Regions from separate parts of the Alkalibacillus flavidus genome, predicted to be linked through region 2. Evidence: a T-box and tRNA genes for the amino acid it is inferred to sense, from the RefSeq annotation. Region 2 holds a T-box; the other holds one or more tRNA genes.
The links. A T-box is a leader RNA that pairs with one kind of tRNA and senses whether it is charged. The one in region 2 lies ahead of leuS (leucine--tRNA ligase), so its partner is inferred to be a tRNA-Leu.

Region 1 (5,809 bases), on a different contig from region 2:
TCTGGGAAGTTTTGAATACCTATTCCAAGGGCTAATGTCACAGCGGCTGCAAGTGAAGTAGAATCAAAACCGCCTGCGACTGCTCCAAAAGACACGCCAATGGCCAAACCTTCTGGAATATTGTGCAACGTAATCGCTAAAATTAACAACGTACTTCGTTTACGCTTGCTCGGATTCATCCCTTCAGCGTCTGTCATCGACGTATTCGGATGCATATGCGGTATCAATTTATTAATCCCCCAAAGGAAAAAGGCACCTGTCAGAAATCCTGATGCTGCCGCTACCCACGCTGGCAATGTATCAGATTCAGCCATATCAATCGCCGGTGCCAATAACGACCAAAAGCTCGCCGCAATCATGACACCTCCTGCAAACCCTAACATCCCATCGAGTAATTTTTGACTCATCGTTTTCGTCGTAAATACAAGCGCAGCCCCTAAAGCCGTCATCCCCCACGTAAATAACGTCGCGAGTAATGCTTGCATCACAGGGCTTAACGATATAAAGATATCAATCATATGTTATCCACTCCAAATCGACTTCAACATTTAATGATGACTTTCTGTATCCAATTGACACATTAAGGAATCGTCATGCGGATGATCGTCATTTTCTAACTGAATGGTCACGTGACCTATTTTTTGATGTTCCAGTTCATGTTCAATTCCTCGTAGCAGCGATTGGCATTCACTCACGGTTAAATCATCTTCTACAACAGCATGACATGACAACGCATTTTGACCACTCGTTATACTCCATACGTGTAAATCATGAATACTTTGGACACCATCGATACTCGTTATACTTTGAACAACTTCGTCTAAATCTACATTCTTTGGTTTACCTTCCATTAAGACGTGAACCGATTCTCTCGATACCCTTACGCCACTAATTAAAACTAAACTAGCGACGATGACACTCGCTAGCGGGTCAGCCCACCCCCATTGGAAGAACATAATAAGTAATGCTGCTACAATCGCTCCAACTGAACCGAGTAAATCACCTAAAACATGGAGGAAAGCAGCTCTTAAATTTAAATTGTCTTCTGTATCACCCTGGCGCATCAAGATCCAAGCGACTAACACATTAACCGCAAAACCAATAATCGCAATCACAAGCATTCCGATCGAAGCGACTTCAGGTGGATCAATAAAACGTTGATACGCTTCATAAAAAATATAAAGCGCAATGAATACTAACGTGACACCATTAAACACAGCCGCTAATATTTCAAACCGTTTATAACCGAATGTTTTACTATAGTCCGCCACTTTTTCACCAAGCGTAAATGCGAGTAAGCCAACACCAAGTGAGACTGAATCACTCAACATATGACCCGCATCCGATAATAAGGCAAGACTATTTGTCAAAAAACCACCAATTGCTTCGATAATCATAAAACCACTCGTAATTAAAAAACTAATAAACAGTGCTTTTTTATTCGCACCGTGTGTATGGTCATGTCCATGATCATGCCCCATCTTAATACCTCCAAATTCTACAATGTTAACTATGACGAGCGTGTTCGATCGTTTGCTCTAACATTTTCATCACATGTTCGTCATCATGCGAATAATATAGTGTTGTACCGTCTCGACGATATTTAACTAAGCGTAAGTTTTTCAAAAATCGGAGCTGGTGAGAGACTGTTGATTGTCTTAAGTCTAAGGCTTGAGCGATCCCATTCACCGAATATTCATCATGAAATAGTAAATGAAGTATCTGAATACGCGTAGGGTCACCAAGCGCTTTGAACGTTTGTGACACAACAAAAAGCGTCTCGTTATCTAAAGATTCATGATGCATCTTCATATGTTGCTCATCACTCATAGGGATACACCCCTTCTGAATATGATTATATTAATATATATTCATATATTAATAAAGAAAGCGCTTCTGTGTCAAATAGCGTGTGATTTCATAAAGTTTATAAAACATTCATTGACGTCAGTTGTTTTCATAAAATAGTTATGAGGTGATAACCGTGGCGAGAGTCGCATATACCGAGAGTGACATCGATTTAATTGCAAGAATGATTCGTGCGGAAGCCGTCGGTGAAGGTCGACTAGGTATGTTAATGGTAGGGAACGTCATCGTCAACCGAGCACGAGCGAATTGTTTGGACTTTGAAGGATTAAGCTCTATACGTGACGTAATCTTTCAAATTCAAGGCGGAAATTATTCTTTTGAAGCTGTGCAAGAAGGAAATTTATTTTATCAACGAGCACGAGAAACAGAAAAACGATTAGCCCGACAAGTTGTGAAGTATTGGAGACAACAACCTGCAAAGTACGCGCTTTGGTATTTTAATCCGTATGATGAATGCCCTCCAACATGGTTCAGCCAACCCCTTACCGGACGTTATAAAGAACATTGTTATTATGAACCACAGGCTAGTACGTGTGATAGTGCTTATCGGTATTGACCGTTACTTTAGCTCTAATCAAAAAATAAAACCCACAAATATTGATTGCTCAACATTTGTGGGTTTTATTTGAATTATAGTACCGGTGGCCGGGCTCGAACCGGCACTCCACGAGGGAACGTGATTTTGAGTCACGCGCGTCTGCCAATTCCGCCACACCGGCATGGACACGTTTTTTCACGTGCATTAACCATAATATGACGAAATGGCTTGTTTGTCAAGATACTATGCCACTCAAATTTACAATTCATCAAATCCGTTATCATCCGACACTTTCGTATATTGACGCGATTTCTGCTCGAAGAAATCGGACTTACCTTCGTCGGCATCTTTATAGGCCTTAATCCATTTAAGCGGATTGTCTTGGACGTCTGGAAATGGGATAGGTGCCCCCATTAACTTACACCGTTTATTCGCTGTGTATTGAATGTATTGTTCTAACTCATTCATATTGATCCCATCAATTTTATTACCAATGATATGTTCGCCCCATTTCACTTCTAGTGCTGTCGCCTCGCGAAATGTATCTGTCACGAATTGCAGATTCTCATCTGTATTCAATTCAGGATTCTCATTCAACGTTTCTTTAAAGATATGAGCAAACAAATTCACGTGCAATAGTTCATCGCGATTAATATAGTTAATCATCGTGCTCGTTGACACCATCTTCTGATTACGGGCTAAGTTGTAGAAAAACGCAAATCCTGCATAGAAAAACAAGCCTTCTAACACGACATCATACACGACCGATTCTATGAAAGCTTGCGGTGATTTTTCTTTCACAAACCGTTCATACCCATCAGCAATAAACTGATTCCGTTCCATTAACACCTCATCATGCTTCCAATATTCGAAAATAGCATCTTGCTCTTGTTTATCAACGAGAGATGACAAGACATACGAATAAGACTGGTTATGAACAACTTCTTGAAAGGATAACACTTGCATCAGTGCTGCCAGACTCGAGTCGGTTAAATAATCGGCTACTTTTGCCGAATAATCCGTTTGTACTGAATCTAAAAACGCTAATAAGCCGATGATCTTTTTAAACGATTCGCGTTCGTCTTCCGTTAATTCAGCCCACTGTTTCTGATCGTTCGACATGTTGATTTCAAACGGCGTCCAGAAGTTAGCGAGCATATTTTTATACATCGGATAGGCCCATTTGAACCGGACATCATCCCAGTTAAGAACATTTGAACTTTCACCGTTAATAATACCTGTCGATTGATTAGGCGCATTCAAATCATATAATTGGCGTTCTCGCATTGTCTGTTCCATGATTAACCTCCTTTATGACTCACAACTTACGCAATCGTCAATATCTGAAGACGTTGAGCGCGTATAGTACGTCGTTTTAAAACCTGACTTCCAAGCCGATAAATGCAAATCGAGCAATTCTTTCGCTTTAATCGTATTTCGGACATAAAAGTTAAAGGAAATAGCTTGGTCAATATGGCGTTGACGCTTTGCATTTTGTTCAATCGTCCATTGATGATCGATATCGTAAGCCGATTTATAATACCAAAACGTTTTAGGATTTAAGTCTGGTGCTGTGACCGGAATTTTATAATCCTTCTTTTCCTCAGAATAAAATTTCTTAAATATTGGATCGATACTCGCCGTGCTCCCTGCAATAATGCTCGTACTAGAATTCGGTGCGACAGCCATTAAATAGCCATTTCTAAGGCCATATGACTGCACGTCTTGTTTCAACCTTTGCCATACTTCACTCGTATAGCCTTTATCATCAAAATAGCTTCCATCATCCCATTTCGACCCCTTAAACAACGGATAAGCGCCTTTTTCTTGCGCCAACTTCATACTCGCTTGAATCGTTAAATAAGCAATCTGTTCATATAACTCATCTGCGAATTGTATTGCCTCTTCAGACTCCCATGCGATCTCGTTTAAGGCTAACAAATGATGATACCCAAATGTCCCTAATCCGACGGCACGATAGTTTTGATTCGTCATTTGTGCTTGTAACACTGGAATATGGTTTAAATCAATCACATTATCTAACATGCGGACTTGAATCGGAATCAGACGCTCAAGAACTTCTGCAGGAACCGCTTTGCCTAAATTGATACTCGATAAATTGCAAACCACGAAGTCCCCAGGCGATTTCGTCACGACAATTTTACCGTCTTCGGTATACTGCTCATCAACTGTTGTCGCGCTTTGGTTTTGCATAATTTCAGTACAAAGATTTGAACAATAAATCATACCGGTGTGATGGTTGGGATTTTGCCGATTTGCCTCATCACGATAAAACATATAAGGCGTCCCCGTCTCAAGCTGACTGACCATTATTCGTTTCATTACATCAATCGCGGGCACAGTTTCTTTCGTCAATTCAGGATGGTTCACACATGCTTCGTATTTCTCTCTAAACGCCCCAGATCCCAGCTTTTCATCATAATAATCTTCTAAACTAAAACCCATTACCTCTCTTACTTCATGTGGATCAAACAAATACCAATCGTCACGGGCTTCCACTTTCTCCATGAAAAGGTCCGGTAGCGTCACTCCTGTAAACAGATCATGCGTCCGTTGACGTTCGTCGCCGTTATTTAATTTCGCATCCAAAAACTTAAAAATATCTCGATGCCAAATATCTAAATAAACCGCTATAGCCCCCTGACGTTGGCCGAGTTGATCCACACTGACAGCCGTATTGTTCAATTGCTTCATCCACGGCATTACACCGCTCGAAACACCTTTAAATCCCTTAATCGAACTGCCATGTGAACGAATCTTGCCAAGGTAAACGCCGATGCCGCCCCCATTTTTCGATAAGTTCGCAATATCTGTATTTGAATCATAAATCCCTTGTAAGCTATCATCGACTGTCTCGATAAAACAGCTCGACAATTGCCCATACGATTTACCCGCATTGGCAAGTGTTGGCGTTGCAACCGTCATATAAAGGTTACTTAACGCCCAATATGCTTCCTTTGCTAGCTCCATGCGTTTGGATTGTGGCTCATGCATCATTAACGTTAACGCAATGGTTAGAAATCGTTCTTGAGGCAATTCATAGACGTGTCCATCATGATCTGTCGCTAAATAACGATCGGCTAATGTTCTAAGTCCAATGTAGGTAAACGCTTCATCGCGTTCAGATACGATCCAAGAACTCGCTTCGTCCAGTTCTTCTTTCGAGTAATGATCTAATATATCAAAACTATAAATCCCCTTGTTGCTAAGTAATTGTTGCAGTTCATAATACGATCCATAACGTTCATTTGACTCGTATTGTCGATTATATGCTGCTTGTTGATACATTTGACGCAAGTAAATTCTTGCGCATACGTACGTCCAATCAGGTTCTTGAGGGCTAATATGGTCTAAACCTCGCAACAATAATTCATTCGTAAT
Region 2 (11,097 bases):
TTTCGTGATTGGCGGGCCTCAAGGTGATGCCGGTTTAACGGGTCGAAAAATCATTGTCGATACGTATGGTGGTTATGCGCACCACGGTGGCGGGGCATTTAGTGGTAAAGATGCAACAAAAGTGGACCGATCAGCTGCTTATGCCGCTCGTTACGTTGCGAAAAATATAGTCGCAGCGGGATTAGCGGATCAGTGTGAGGTACAATTAGCGTATGCGATCGGAGTGGCGCAGCCTGTGTCGATTTCGATAGATACATTTGGAACAGGACAAGTATCTGAAGAAAAACTTGTCGAGGCTGTACGTCAAACATTTGACCTCCGTCCTGCAGGTATTATTAAAATGCTTGATTTGCGCCGACCTGTTTATAAAAAGACTGCAGCGTACGGCCATTTCGGTCGTTCCGATGAGCAGTTCACGTGGGAACAAACGGATCGTGTCGAGACGCTTAAAGCGAACATAAATTAAAGTAAAGGTTGAACATGAAAGAGATGCTTTCGTGTTCAACCTTTTTTATTTAGGGCTTTCTATTTTGTTGTTCTTGTTTATAGACTTGGCCTTTGTCGACGTACGATTGACGAATGCGGTTCATTTCTTGAATATCGTCATCAGTAATTTCGCGAATGACTTGGGCTGGTCTCCCGAAAGCGAGTGTGTTTGGGGGAATCGTTTTGCCTGGTGGTACTAAACTGCCTGCACCAATAAAGGCATTCTCGCCAATCTCTGCACCGTCTAAAATCGTTGAGCCCATACCTATTAAGGCGTTTTTTCGGATTTGGCACGAATGAAGCAAGACTTGGTGCCCGACGGTGACGCCGTCTTCGAGCACTAATGGCTGATTCGGGCTTTGATGCAACATGCTTTGGTCTTGAATGTTGACGTTTTGGCCAATGTGAGTCGGTGATACGTCACCTCTTATCACCGTTTTGAACCAGACACTGCTGTATGCACCAATTGTTACGTCACCCGATATAACGGCATCATCTGCTATGTATGCGGTTGGATCAATCATTGGATATTGTTCATTATAGGGTAATATCATGTTTGCCCTCCTGAATGGAAAATGTGATAAGATAATTATAACAAATTTTTCGGAATATTGTGGGGAGGAATTAGATGAAAGTTCATCGTAGTCAAGCAGGGAAAGCTGTCGTCGTTATCGTACACGGAGCTTTCGAGCATTCAGGACGATATGAATGGCAAGTAAATAGGTGGACTAAAGCTGGGTATCACGTCATTATTGGTGATTTACCAGGACAGGGTGAAGTTGAAGGGAAACGTGGCCATATTCAATCATTCAATCAATATATTCGAACAGTTGAATCATGGTTAGAGGAAGCCTATCAATTTAATTTGCCGGTCTTTTTGCTTGGTCATAGTATGGGAGGCTTAATTGCCATTCGGACGTTACAAGAAATAAAGCATTCTGTAATGGGTGTTATATTGTCTTCTCCTGGTTTAGGAATGAGAACAGGACCACCTAAAGCGGTTCATTACATATCAACAGTCCTAGATTATATCTATCCTTCACTACGAGTCAAAACGAATATTAACCCGACGTTGGCGACTCGCAACGAAGATTTTCATGAAAGTGATGCAGCCGACCCTTATTTTTTACATCAAGTATCGGTTCGGTGGTTTCATGAGTTTAATAGAGCCATAGACAAAGCCTTTGATTCAATACGATACTACCCCGATTTACCGATTTTGTTTTTGCAAGCGGGTGACGATCACCTCGTCGATCAACACGCTGTACGTCATTTTTATGACAAATTAGCTGTCGTTGATAAACAGTTTGTTCTTTGGCCAAACTTATACCATGAAGTGTTCAATGAACCAGAGCGCGAGGATGTTTTTCAAGAAGCGCTCAATTTTACTGAACGGTTAATAAAAGCAGAGTAGGGGTGAAGATATGAAGGCGCCGTCATCGATCAGGCAGTTGTTAACAACATCATTTCGACAATTATTTCCTGTTGTTAATCAAGAATTAAATCATTGGCGGAAGGAAGCTAGACAAATTCCTAATGATGAACTAAGAACGCAAGCATTAGCTAGTATGAATACGAAGACATTCCATTGTGAAGGTGGGTCGATTTACGCGACATTAGCTAGAGAGCGTTGGGGTGAAGCGATTAAGTTTATTGTCGCTTATCAAACGATTAGTGATTATTTGGATAACTTATGTGATCGTAGCCAATCGCTTGACCCAGACGATTTCAGGCAATTGCACGAGGCACAATTAGATGCGATCCGACTAGGCGCTGATAGTTATAAGAAAAATTATTACGCTTATCGCGATGATCAAGACGATCATCATTATTTACAAAAGCTTGTCGACCAATGTCAAAACGTCATCCGATCGATACCGAATTATATCGACATCCAACCTCATATCGAACGTTTAGCGTCGCTTTATGTCGATTTGCAAGTTCATAAGCATGTAACAGAGGAAGAGCGAATTCCGCGTTTAACAGCTTGGTATGATCATTATAATCAAGATCCTAATTTAAGGTGGTACGAATTTTCAGCTGCGACAGGCTCAACGTTAGGTGTCTTTTGTTTAGTCGCTTATGGGTTGAATGGGGATAATAAAGGGCGAATGGTTGAAGACGCTTTCTTCCCTTCATTACAAGGGTTACATATTTTATTAGATTACTTAATCGACCAAGAGGAAGATGCAGCAGAGGGAGATTTGAATTTTATAGACTATTATCACGATGAAGATGAGAAAGTGAGTCGAATGAAACATATGATCAAACGGGCAAGACGCGATTTGCAAGGTGTTGATGATGCTCGTTTTCATCAGCTCATTGTGGACGGTTTAGTCGGTTTATATTTGTCAGATGATAAAATGCGTCAAACGACTGAGCAAATGAAAGTCGCTAAAGAGTTATTGCGTGAAGCGGGGTGGCGTTCACGTATTGTTTATGTCGGAGGTCGCGTTTATCGTCGCTACAAATACAAGATGAAATTTAAGTAGTGCGCAGGAGTATGATAATGTTCTGCGCACTATTTTTTGTATAAACCGACGACAAATGGTGCTTTGTCACTACGGTTCACTAAATGATACATCGCGACATCCATAGTTGACGGCTTTTGTTGCTTTAAATATGTCATGAGTTGATTCTTTTCAGTTTGTCCCGTTTCATGGCCAGGATAAACTACAATGACAATCATTCGCTTCGATTTTAGCAATGAAAATATACCGTCAATCGCTTGTATCGTCGTGTCAGCATGTGTCGTAATTTCTTCATCTCCACCCGGTAAAAAACCTAAATTAAAAATCGCCCCACCAATCGACTGAACACCTCGATCTTGTAAATAAGACGATGCATGCTCGTGCCCTAATTGAACAGTTGTAACGTTTTCGGTTTGTTCACGGTTAAATAATTGTTTCGCTTCAGTGATAGCCTCTACCTGAATATCAAAGCTGTATACATGGCCATTAGAACCTACTGTTTGACTTAAAAACACACTGTCATGACCATTACCGAGTGTTGCATCGACGACGGTGTCACCAGACTCGATGGTTTGGCGTAACCAGTCGTGAGCAAAAGGAATAATTTGTTTCATAAGTTCACCTCACTAGTAGAAAAAAGCGTATCCATTTTAACACGGATTCGTTTAATGTATACTTAAATTATCAAAAAATTTGTTCAAGACAGTCGAATTTTGTTAATTCTTTGGTATAATAATTAGCAAATATTTATCAGATATGCTAGAGCGTGTTAGAGGATGGTGATTCTGTGTATGGCATTTGGGTTAAAAAAACTAAAAAATGCAGCGTTCAAACCTAGACAAGACATAGTAGAAATTGATCCGCAAATAACGTTAACAGAGTTGGTTGATCGAACAATTGTTGGCTTTCTTGCTAAAGAAATCGCAAATGAATTGAATTTATCATATAACACGAGCCAAATAACATTTTACTCAGCCATTGCGACTCGACATACTCAATATTTATATGAAAATGGAACATTACTAAACTACGCCAATCAACTGGTTGATTGGTGTCGTGAGCAAAAAAATGTCCGAAAACAAGTGCAAAAGCTTGATGCAAGTGACCAAATGAAACAAGCGATCATTACGGTCTACGATCGAGTGAATATTGACTTAAAACATGCACTAACTCGTGATAGTCGTCAAATACATCATCCTCGCGAGTGGGAAATTTATCGAGAAGCGATGTATGCTTCATCTCAACATAAATTTTTATTGATTAATAGAAATGAGTTAAAAGATATTAGCACTGGTGAATTCTTAACATCGCATTATATTTATGAACATCATGACATTACTTTGTGTAGGCAAAAGGTGGCTAAAAGCTTAGAAGCCTTTCAATTAAGCGATCAAGAAAAGCAAGGTTGGTTGCTAGTTGTCTCTGAAATAGCGACGAATGTTTTAAAGCACGCAAAATCAGGACATATGATGGTTGTTAAAGATGACGATGAAATCAAAGTCGTGATTGAAGATGATGGTGATGGGTTTAATTTAAAGAACTTACCTAATTTAATATTGTTATCAGGTTTCTCCACCCACCGATCATTAGGACAAGGATTTACGTTAGTGATGAAAATTGTCGATCGGTTTTATTTATATACGACACCTTATGGGTCATCTATTATTTTATCTAAAAAATTACTAGCACAATAGGTGATAGTCATGAAACGATTTAAAGGTTATAAAAATAAAAAATTTTATACTTATTTTGTTTATTCTATTATTTGTCATGATGACATTAGAATTTATTTTATTATTTTTCAATCAAGGTATGTGGCTATTTAAACCGTTGTTTGTACAGTCGATTTTAGTCGTATCTATTTTATTCTTATTTCATCTTAAAAGTAATGACAATCTAAATAAGCTTTAAACACGTGTCAAAGACCTTCGTCGTGGAGAATATAAAGGATGTCTTTCGTTAAGTGATGAATTATATGATGAATTTTATTATTTTTACAATTTATCGATGTCGATTCAACGTATCACCTATATGATGCGGGAAGATACTTCACAAACATTGAAACGTTTATATGATTTATCGGTCGACATGGCTGAAACAGGTAACAAAGATGCTGAAATGATACAAGAATTAATTCAGTTAATAAAAGTGTATTTAGAACTTCAAAGTTATCAATCTAATGATGCTAAAATATTAAAGTACAAAATAGACCAATTTAAAAACCACGTTTATGATTACCGGTTAATGTCACTAATATTTTGTTTATCGTTAGTGAATTAACAGATGTCATAGAAAAGCAGACAAAGGATATAGAGCGAATCTCTGAAGATTTACAAAGTAAAGTAATATGATAATCCGTCATAATAACGATGTGAATCTAGGAGGTGTATATATGGAAAAAAAGTATACACATTTTTCAGTTGATTATTCTAATTCTTCCCACAATAGAGCATTGCAGAGGGAAATAAAGCTAGCGCGCAATATTCAAACACAATTACTCAATGGCCATACATCTGATGTTGGTACGGATAATTTAATCGGAATATCGATGCCCGCAAGATTAGTAGGTGGTGATTATTTTGATTTTTATAAGTTATCCGATCAAAAAATCAGAGTTGTGATCGGTGATGTGATGGGGAAAGGGATTCCTGCTGCTATGTTAATGATTTTAACGCGCGGTGCTTTTCGCTCGGCATCTGAAAGTACGAAAAGCCCTTCTGAAACATTAACGGCAATGAATAATGCCATCTATGACGATTTGAAACAGTTGAAATCGTTTGTAACGTTGTTTTGTTGTGATTGGGATTTAGAAAACAATCGTCTCACATATGCGAATGCCGGTCATGTGTACCCTTTCCACATATCAAATCATGACATTAGTTCTTTAGGTGATGTGAACGGCATTATGCTAGGAGGGCTCCCAGATCAAGTGTATGATGAAAGCACTGTTCAATTAGAGTATGGTGACACGATTTTCTTTTACACGGATGGCATCGTGGAAGCGCAAAATGTGGACGGAGAATTTTATGGTAAAGATCGACTTATTAACGTATTAACAGAAGGGTTTAACCGTTCTGTTCAAGAAATTGAAGATAACATCATTTTAAGTTTGTTTGAGTATACGAATGGTATCAATCAGAAAGACGACATTACCATGGTCATATTACAAAACGATGATTCTGAAGCAGAGATAAGAGGCTATAATTCGCCTATGATGTCTCAGGAAGAAGGTGAGGAACAATGAATCGGTCATTAATTTCTCGTGGGAAAACTGTAGATGAAGCGATTGACCAAGGACTTTCGATTTTAAGAAAAACAGTTGATGATGTCGAAGTCGAGATTCTCGATAATGGTAAAAAAGGCGTTTTATTCTTCGGGCATCGTGATGCCATTGTGAAATTGACAGTACTTCATATGGAATCGTCTAATGAAATATCAGCTGATCATTCCGAAGATACTTCTTTTACTTATAATTCTAATGACGATGATTTATCATCATTAGAAGAGTTAGTTGATCAATTAGATGAACAAGATTGGATGTCGAAGTCTAATAGAGAGCAGACAACACCTACAAAATCGCAACCTGAATCAGATGACGATCTTTTAGGGGTGAAAAATGGGACGTTTTATATAAAGGACCATTTAGAATTTTACCCGATGATCGATGCTAATGCAGAGGGGGTAACAGTTTATAAAAATGGAAAACAGATTAAAGATACGACCATTGTATCATCGAGTGATGAGATTACGTTTGAGTTAGAAAAATATGAAACGAGTATGGACTGGTCGATCGATGTAACCCCTGATGCTATCCAGGCGATTTGTAAAGTGAAACCGAGTGTGATTACAGAATATCAATTACTTGATCAAGCTGATAATCGTTTCTTAGAGATTAAAACGGAAAAAGTTGATAGTCGGGCCAATTTTCTTGAGCCGGAAGATATTGTTAATCGTTTGCATGAGTTGAAAATATCACACGGTTTAGATCATGCTGAGATTGTCAAAGCGAGTGAGTCTTTAGAAGAAGCTGAGTTTGTCGTAGCAAAAGGAAAAGCACCTGAACCAGGTGAGAGCGGCTATTTAGACTTCAAAATTGATATTCACGGTCAAGAAGGCAAGCCTAAATTAAATGAAGATGGAACGGTCGATTTCCGTGAAACGAAATCCATTCCATCTGTCAGTCAAGGGGATATTATTGCCAAGATCCATCCACCTATTCCGGGGATTTCAGGCAAAAACGTTTATGGCGATGTTACACCGCCGCCTAACGCACATGAAGCCGTTGTGAAAGCGGGGAAAGGCATCGATATCGTCGGTAACCAAGTTGTCGCCTTAGATTCTGGTAAACCGCAAGTTCAGACACGTGGTCTATTATACCAAATTCAAGTGTTACCAACGCTAGTCCACCGAACAGACGTCTCAATTGAAACAGGAAATATACATTTTACGTGTGATGTTGAGATTTGGGGAAGTGTTCAAGAAGAGATGACGGTAAAAGCAGCAGGTGATGCAACAATCTCTGGGCATGTAGACCATGGTAAAATTACAGCAGGAAACAGTATCTACGTTAAGAAAAACACGATCAATTCACACCTTTCTGCCGGCGAAGGGAATCTTGTTATATCTGAATTGTCCTACACGATAGAAGAATTATCTATCGAGTTAAAACAAATGCTAATGGCGGTAAGACAACTTTTGAAAGCTAAAGCATTCAAAAGTTCAGACTTAGATTCACAAGGGATTTACTCTTTATTAAATATTTTATTAGATAAGAAGTTTAAAGATATACCAATGAAGATTAAAACGTATCGAGGTAAAGTCCATGAACATCGAGAGATTCTCGATGAGGAATGGCTGGATTTAGCGGAACAACTTAAAACATTAGTCCGTCCTGTTCCGAACCGTCTCATTACTAGTCCAGAAGAAATAGAAACCATTATTGAAGATGTGGACAGGTTGTATCAAATTAGCTGTAATCCACCTGAACCCAACTCTGAAATTGTTATCGCAAATGTCATGAATAGTACGGTTTATTGTTCTGGTGATATTTCTATCATTGGAGATGGTTCCTACCATACTGATATTCATGCTGGTGGTAAGTTAGAGATTGGTGGAATCGTTCGTGGCGGCGATATTTACGCTCAATTAGGGATTTACGTAGGTGAAATTGGTTCTAAAGGTGGTATGAAAACGTACCTAACAGTTCCAGCTGACCAAACGATTAAGATGGATTATGTGTGGGAAGATACTGTCATTCAGATTGGTCATGTGAAATATCGTTTCACAGATAATCGACAATTTGTCAAAGCGAAACTAGAAGAAGACGAAATCGTGTTTACTTAAAAGGGAGAGAGGGCTATGGAGTATCGTTTAAAGGTGTTTGATCAACAAATGGAAATGAATTTGATTGGTGATTTGGATTTAGAAGCGACCGAATTATTCGAAAAGGAAATTTATCCTAAGGTCGCTTCGTCGCTCAACGATATTGATCTGTTAAAAGTTGATATGAATCATGTCGCGTTCGTTGATTCAACAGGTGTTGGCCTCGTCATTCAATTTGTCGAATGGGTGAAGAAACGAGATGTCAACGTAAAAATGGTGAATATTCAAGAGCAAGTTTATGAAATTTTTCAGTTTATGCAAGTCAACGAAATACTAGGGATTGAAATGCTTCAAGCAGACACATAAACTTGACAATAGGCATATGCTTGAGTAAACTGTTAATGAACTAATTTTCAAATTAATATGTTAAACGAAGATAAAGGAGTAGTAAGAATCAAGGCATATGTAGAGAGGTAACGGTTGGTGGAAGTTACTTATGTCTGTTCTGAACTCGCCTTTTAGTATCGCATATGAATAACTAGTAGTCTGCGACGTTTTTCCGCGTTAAGGAACTCGAGTGAGTCATGTGAATTATGACTAATTTGGGTGGTACCACGGGTAATCTCTCGTCCCATGTTTTTGGGGCGGGAGTTTTTTATTTGATTAAATGAGTTGAAAACGATCACCCGTTTAGACCCTGAATCATGTGACTATATTAAAAATCAAGGAGGAATGAACGACATGGCATTTAATCATCGTCAAATCGAACAAAAATGGCAACGTTTTTGGGAAGAAAACAAAACGTTCAAAACGAATACCGAATCATCCAAGCCGAAGTTTTATGCGCTTGATATGTTCCCGTACCCTTCTGGTGCTGGACTTCACGTCGGACATCCAGAAGGTTATACAGCAACGGATATCGTATCGCGTATGAAACGTATGCAAGGATATGAGGTTTTGCACCCAATGGGATGGGATGCTTTTGGCCTTCCAGCAGAACAATATGCGATTGATACTGGGAATGACCCATCTGTTTTCACCCAGCAAAATATTGAAATTTTTAAACGTCAAATTAAATCACTTGGATTTTCATACGATTGGGACCGTGAGATTAATACGACGGATCCGGATTATTACAAGTGGACACAATGGATTTTCATTAAACTTTATGAACAAGGATTAGCCTATATTGATGAGGTGCCAGTTAATTGGTGTCCAGCGCTAGGAACAGTATTGGCGAACGAAGAAGTGGTCGATGGCGTTAGTGAGCGGGGCGGTCACCCGGTCATCCGCAAACCAATGCGTCAATGGATGCTTAAGATTACGGCATATGCTGATCGGTTATTAGAAGACCTTGATGAATTGGATTGGCCGGAAAGCTTAAAAGATATGCAACGCAACTGGATTGGAAAGTCGGAAGGCGCCGAAATTACGTTTGAAATTGATGGTACAGATCAGCAGTTTCAAGCGTTTACAACACGTCCGGACACGATTTTCGGTGCGACATATGCTGTGTTTTCACCTGAGCATCCGCTAGTCGATACGATCACAACGGCTGAACAACGCGATAAAGTCAATGCTTATATCGCTGAAGTTGAGAAGAAGAGCGAACTTGAGCGTACAGATCTAGCAAAAGATAAAACCGGTGTATTCACAGGAGCTTATGCGATAAACCCGGCAAGTGGTGAGAAAATGCCGATTTGGATCGCGGATTACGTCCTAATGTCATATGGAACGGGCGCTATTATGGCGGTGCCAGCTCATGATGAACGTGATTATGAGTTTGCGACGAAGTTTGATCTACCTATTGTAGAAGTCGTATCAGGCGGCAATATACAAGAAGCGGCTTATGTCGATGACGGTGAACATGTGAACTCGGACTTTCTTGATGGTTTGAAAACTCAAGACGCGATCGAGAAAGCCATTGAATGGTTAGAAGCGAATGGACACGGAAAACGCGAAACGACTTATCGACTACGCGATTGGTTATTCAGCCGTCAACGTTATTGGGGTGAACCAATTCCGATTATCCATTGGGAAGACGGTTCAATGTCAGCGGTTGATGAAAGTGAGCTTCCATTAGAACTACCGAAAACGAGTGAAATTAAGCCGTCCGGTACAGGTGAATCACCACTTGCAAACATTACGGAGTGGGTCAACGTCACAGATCCAGAAACAGGTATGACAGGCCGTATCGAGACGAACACGATGCCACAATGGGCAGGTAGCTGTTGGTATTACCTCCGTTATATTGATCCGACTAATGATGAGATGCTAGCTGACCCAGAAAAACTGAAGAAATGGCTTCCTGTTGATATTTATATCGGTGGTGCAGAACACGCGGTGCTTCACTTACTTTACGCTCGTTTCTGGCATAAAGTCCTTTATGATATTGGGGTTGTCCCAACGAAAGAGCCGTTCCAAAAACTCTTTAACCAAGGGATGATTCTTGGTGAAGGTAACGAGAAGATGAGTAAGTCGAAAGGAAATGTCGTGAACCCTGATGATATTGTTAACACTCATGGGGCAGACACGCTTCGTTTATACGAAATGTTCATGGGACCATTAGATGCTTCAGTAGCATGGAGTACCAATGGTTTAGAAGGTGCACGTCGTTTCTTAGATCGTGTATGGCGTTTGTTTGCTGATGAAGAAGGTCATCTTTCTAGTAATGTAAAAGATCAACCTAATGAAAACCTTGATAAGTCTTATCACGAAATGGTCAAAAACGTGACGGAATACTTCGATGAATTACGATTTAATACGGCAATTTCGCAAATGATGGTCTTTATCAATGACTGTTACAAAGCAGATCATG

Region 1: it has a tRNA-Leu gene. The T-box ahead of leuS (leucine--tRNA ligase) is inferred to sense a tRNA for this amino acid. The anticodon was not compared.

The regions. Positions count from the first base shown of each region.
Region 1 covers NZ_JBEPMX010000007.1:141,345-147,153, forward strand. Annotated here, with positions in the region: gene ABID56_RS08280 (ZIP family metal transporter) at 1-518, opposite strand, end outside; gene ABID56_RS08285 (cation diffusion facilitator family transporter) at 549-1,481, opposite strand; gene ABID56_RS08290 (ArsR/SmtB family transcription factor) at 1,507-1,830, opposite strand; gene ABID56_RS08295 (cell wall hydrolase) at 1,985-2,425, shown strand; tRNA gene ABID56_RS08300 (tRNA-Leu) at 2,506-2,588, opposite strand; gene ABID56_RS08305 (ribonucleotide-diphosphate reductase subunit beta) at 2,666-3,706, opposite strand; gene ABID56_RS08310 (ribonucleoside-diphosphate reductase subunit alpha) at 3,719-5,809, opposite strand, start outside.
Region 2 covers NZ_JBEPMX010000008.1:886-11,982, reverse strand. Annotated here, with positions in the region: gene metK (methionine adenosyltransferase) at 1-466, shown strand, start outside; gene ABID56_RS08430 (gamma carbonic anhydrase) at 516-1,040, opposite strand; gene ABID56_RS08425 (alpha/beta hydrolase) at 1,115-1,900, shown strand; gene ABID56_RS08420 (tetraprenyl-beta-curcumene synthase family protein) at 1,911-2,978, shown strand; gene mnmM (tRNA 5-(aminomethyl)-2-thiouridylate-methyltransferase MnmM) at 3,008-3,571, opposite strand; gene ABID56_RS08410 (ATP-binding protein) at 3,749-4,651, shown strand; gene ABID56_RS08405 (hypothetical protein) at 5,016-5,237, shown strand; gene ABID56_RS08400 (PP2C family protein-serine/threonine phosphatase) at 5,350-6,201, shown strand; gene ABID56_RS08395 (flagellar assembly protein A) at 6,198-8,300, shown strand; gene ABID56_RS08390 (STAS domain-containing protein) at 8,316-8,645, shown strand; T-box leader at 8,704-8,916, shown strand; gene leuS (leucine--tRNA ligase) at 9,021-11,097, shown strand, end outside.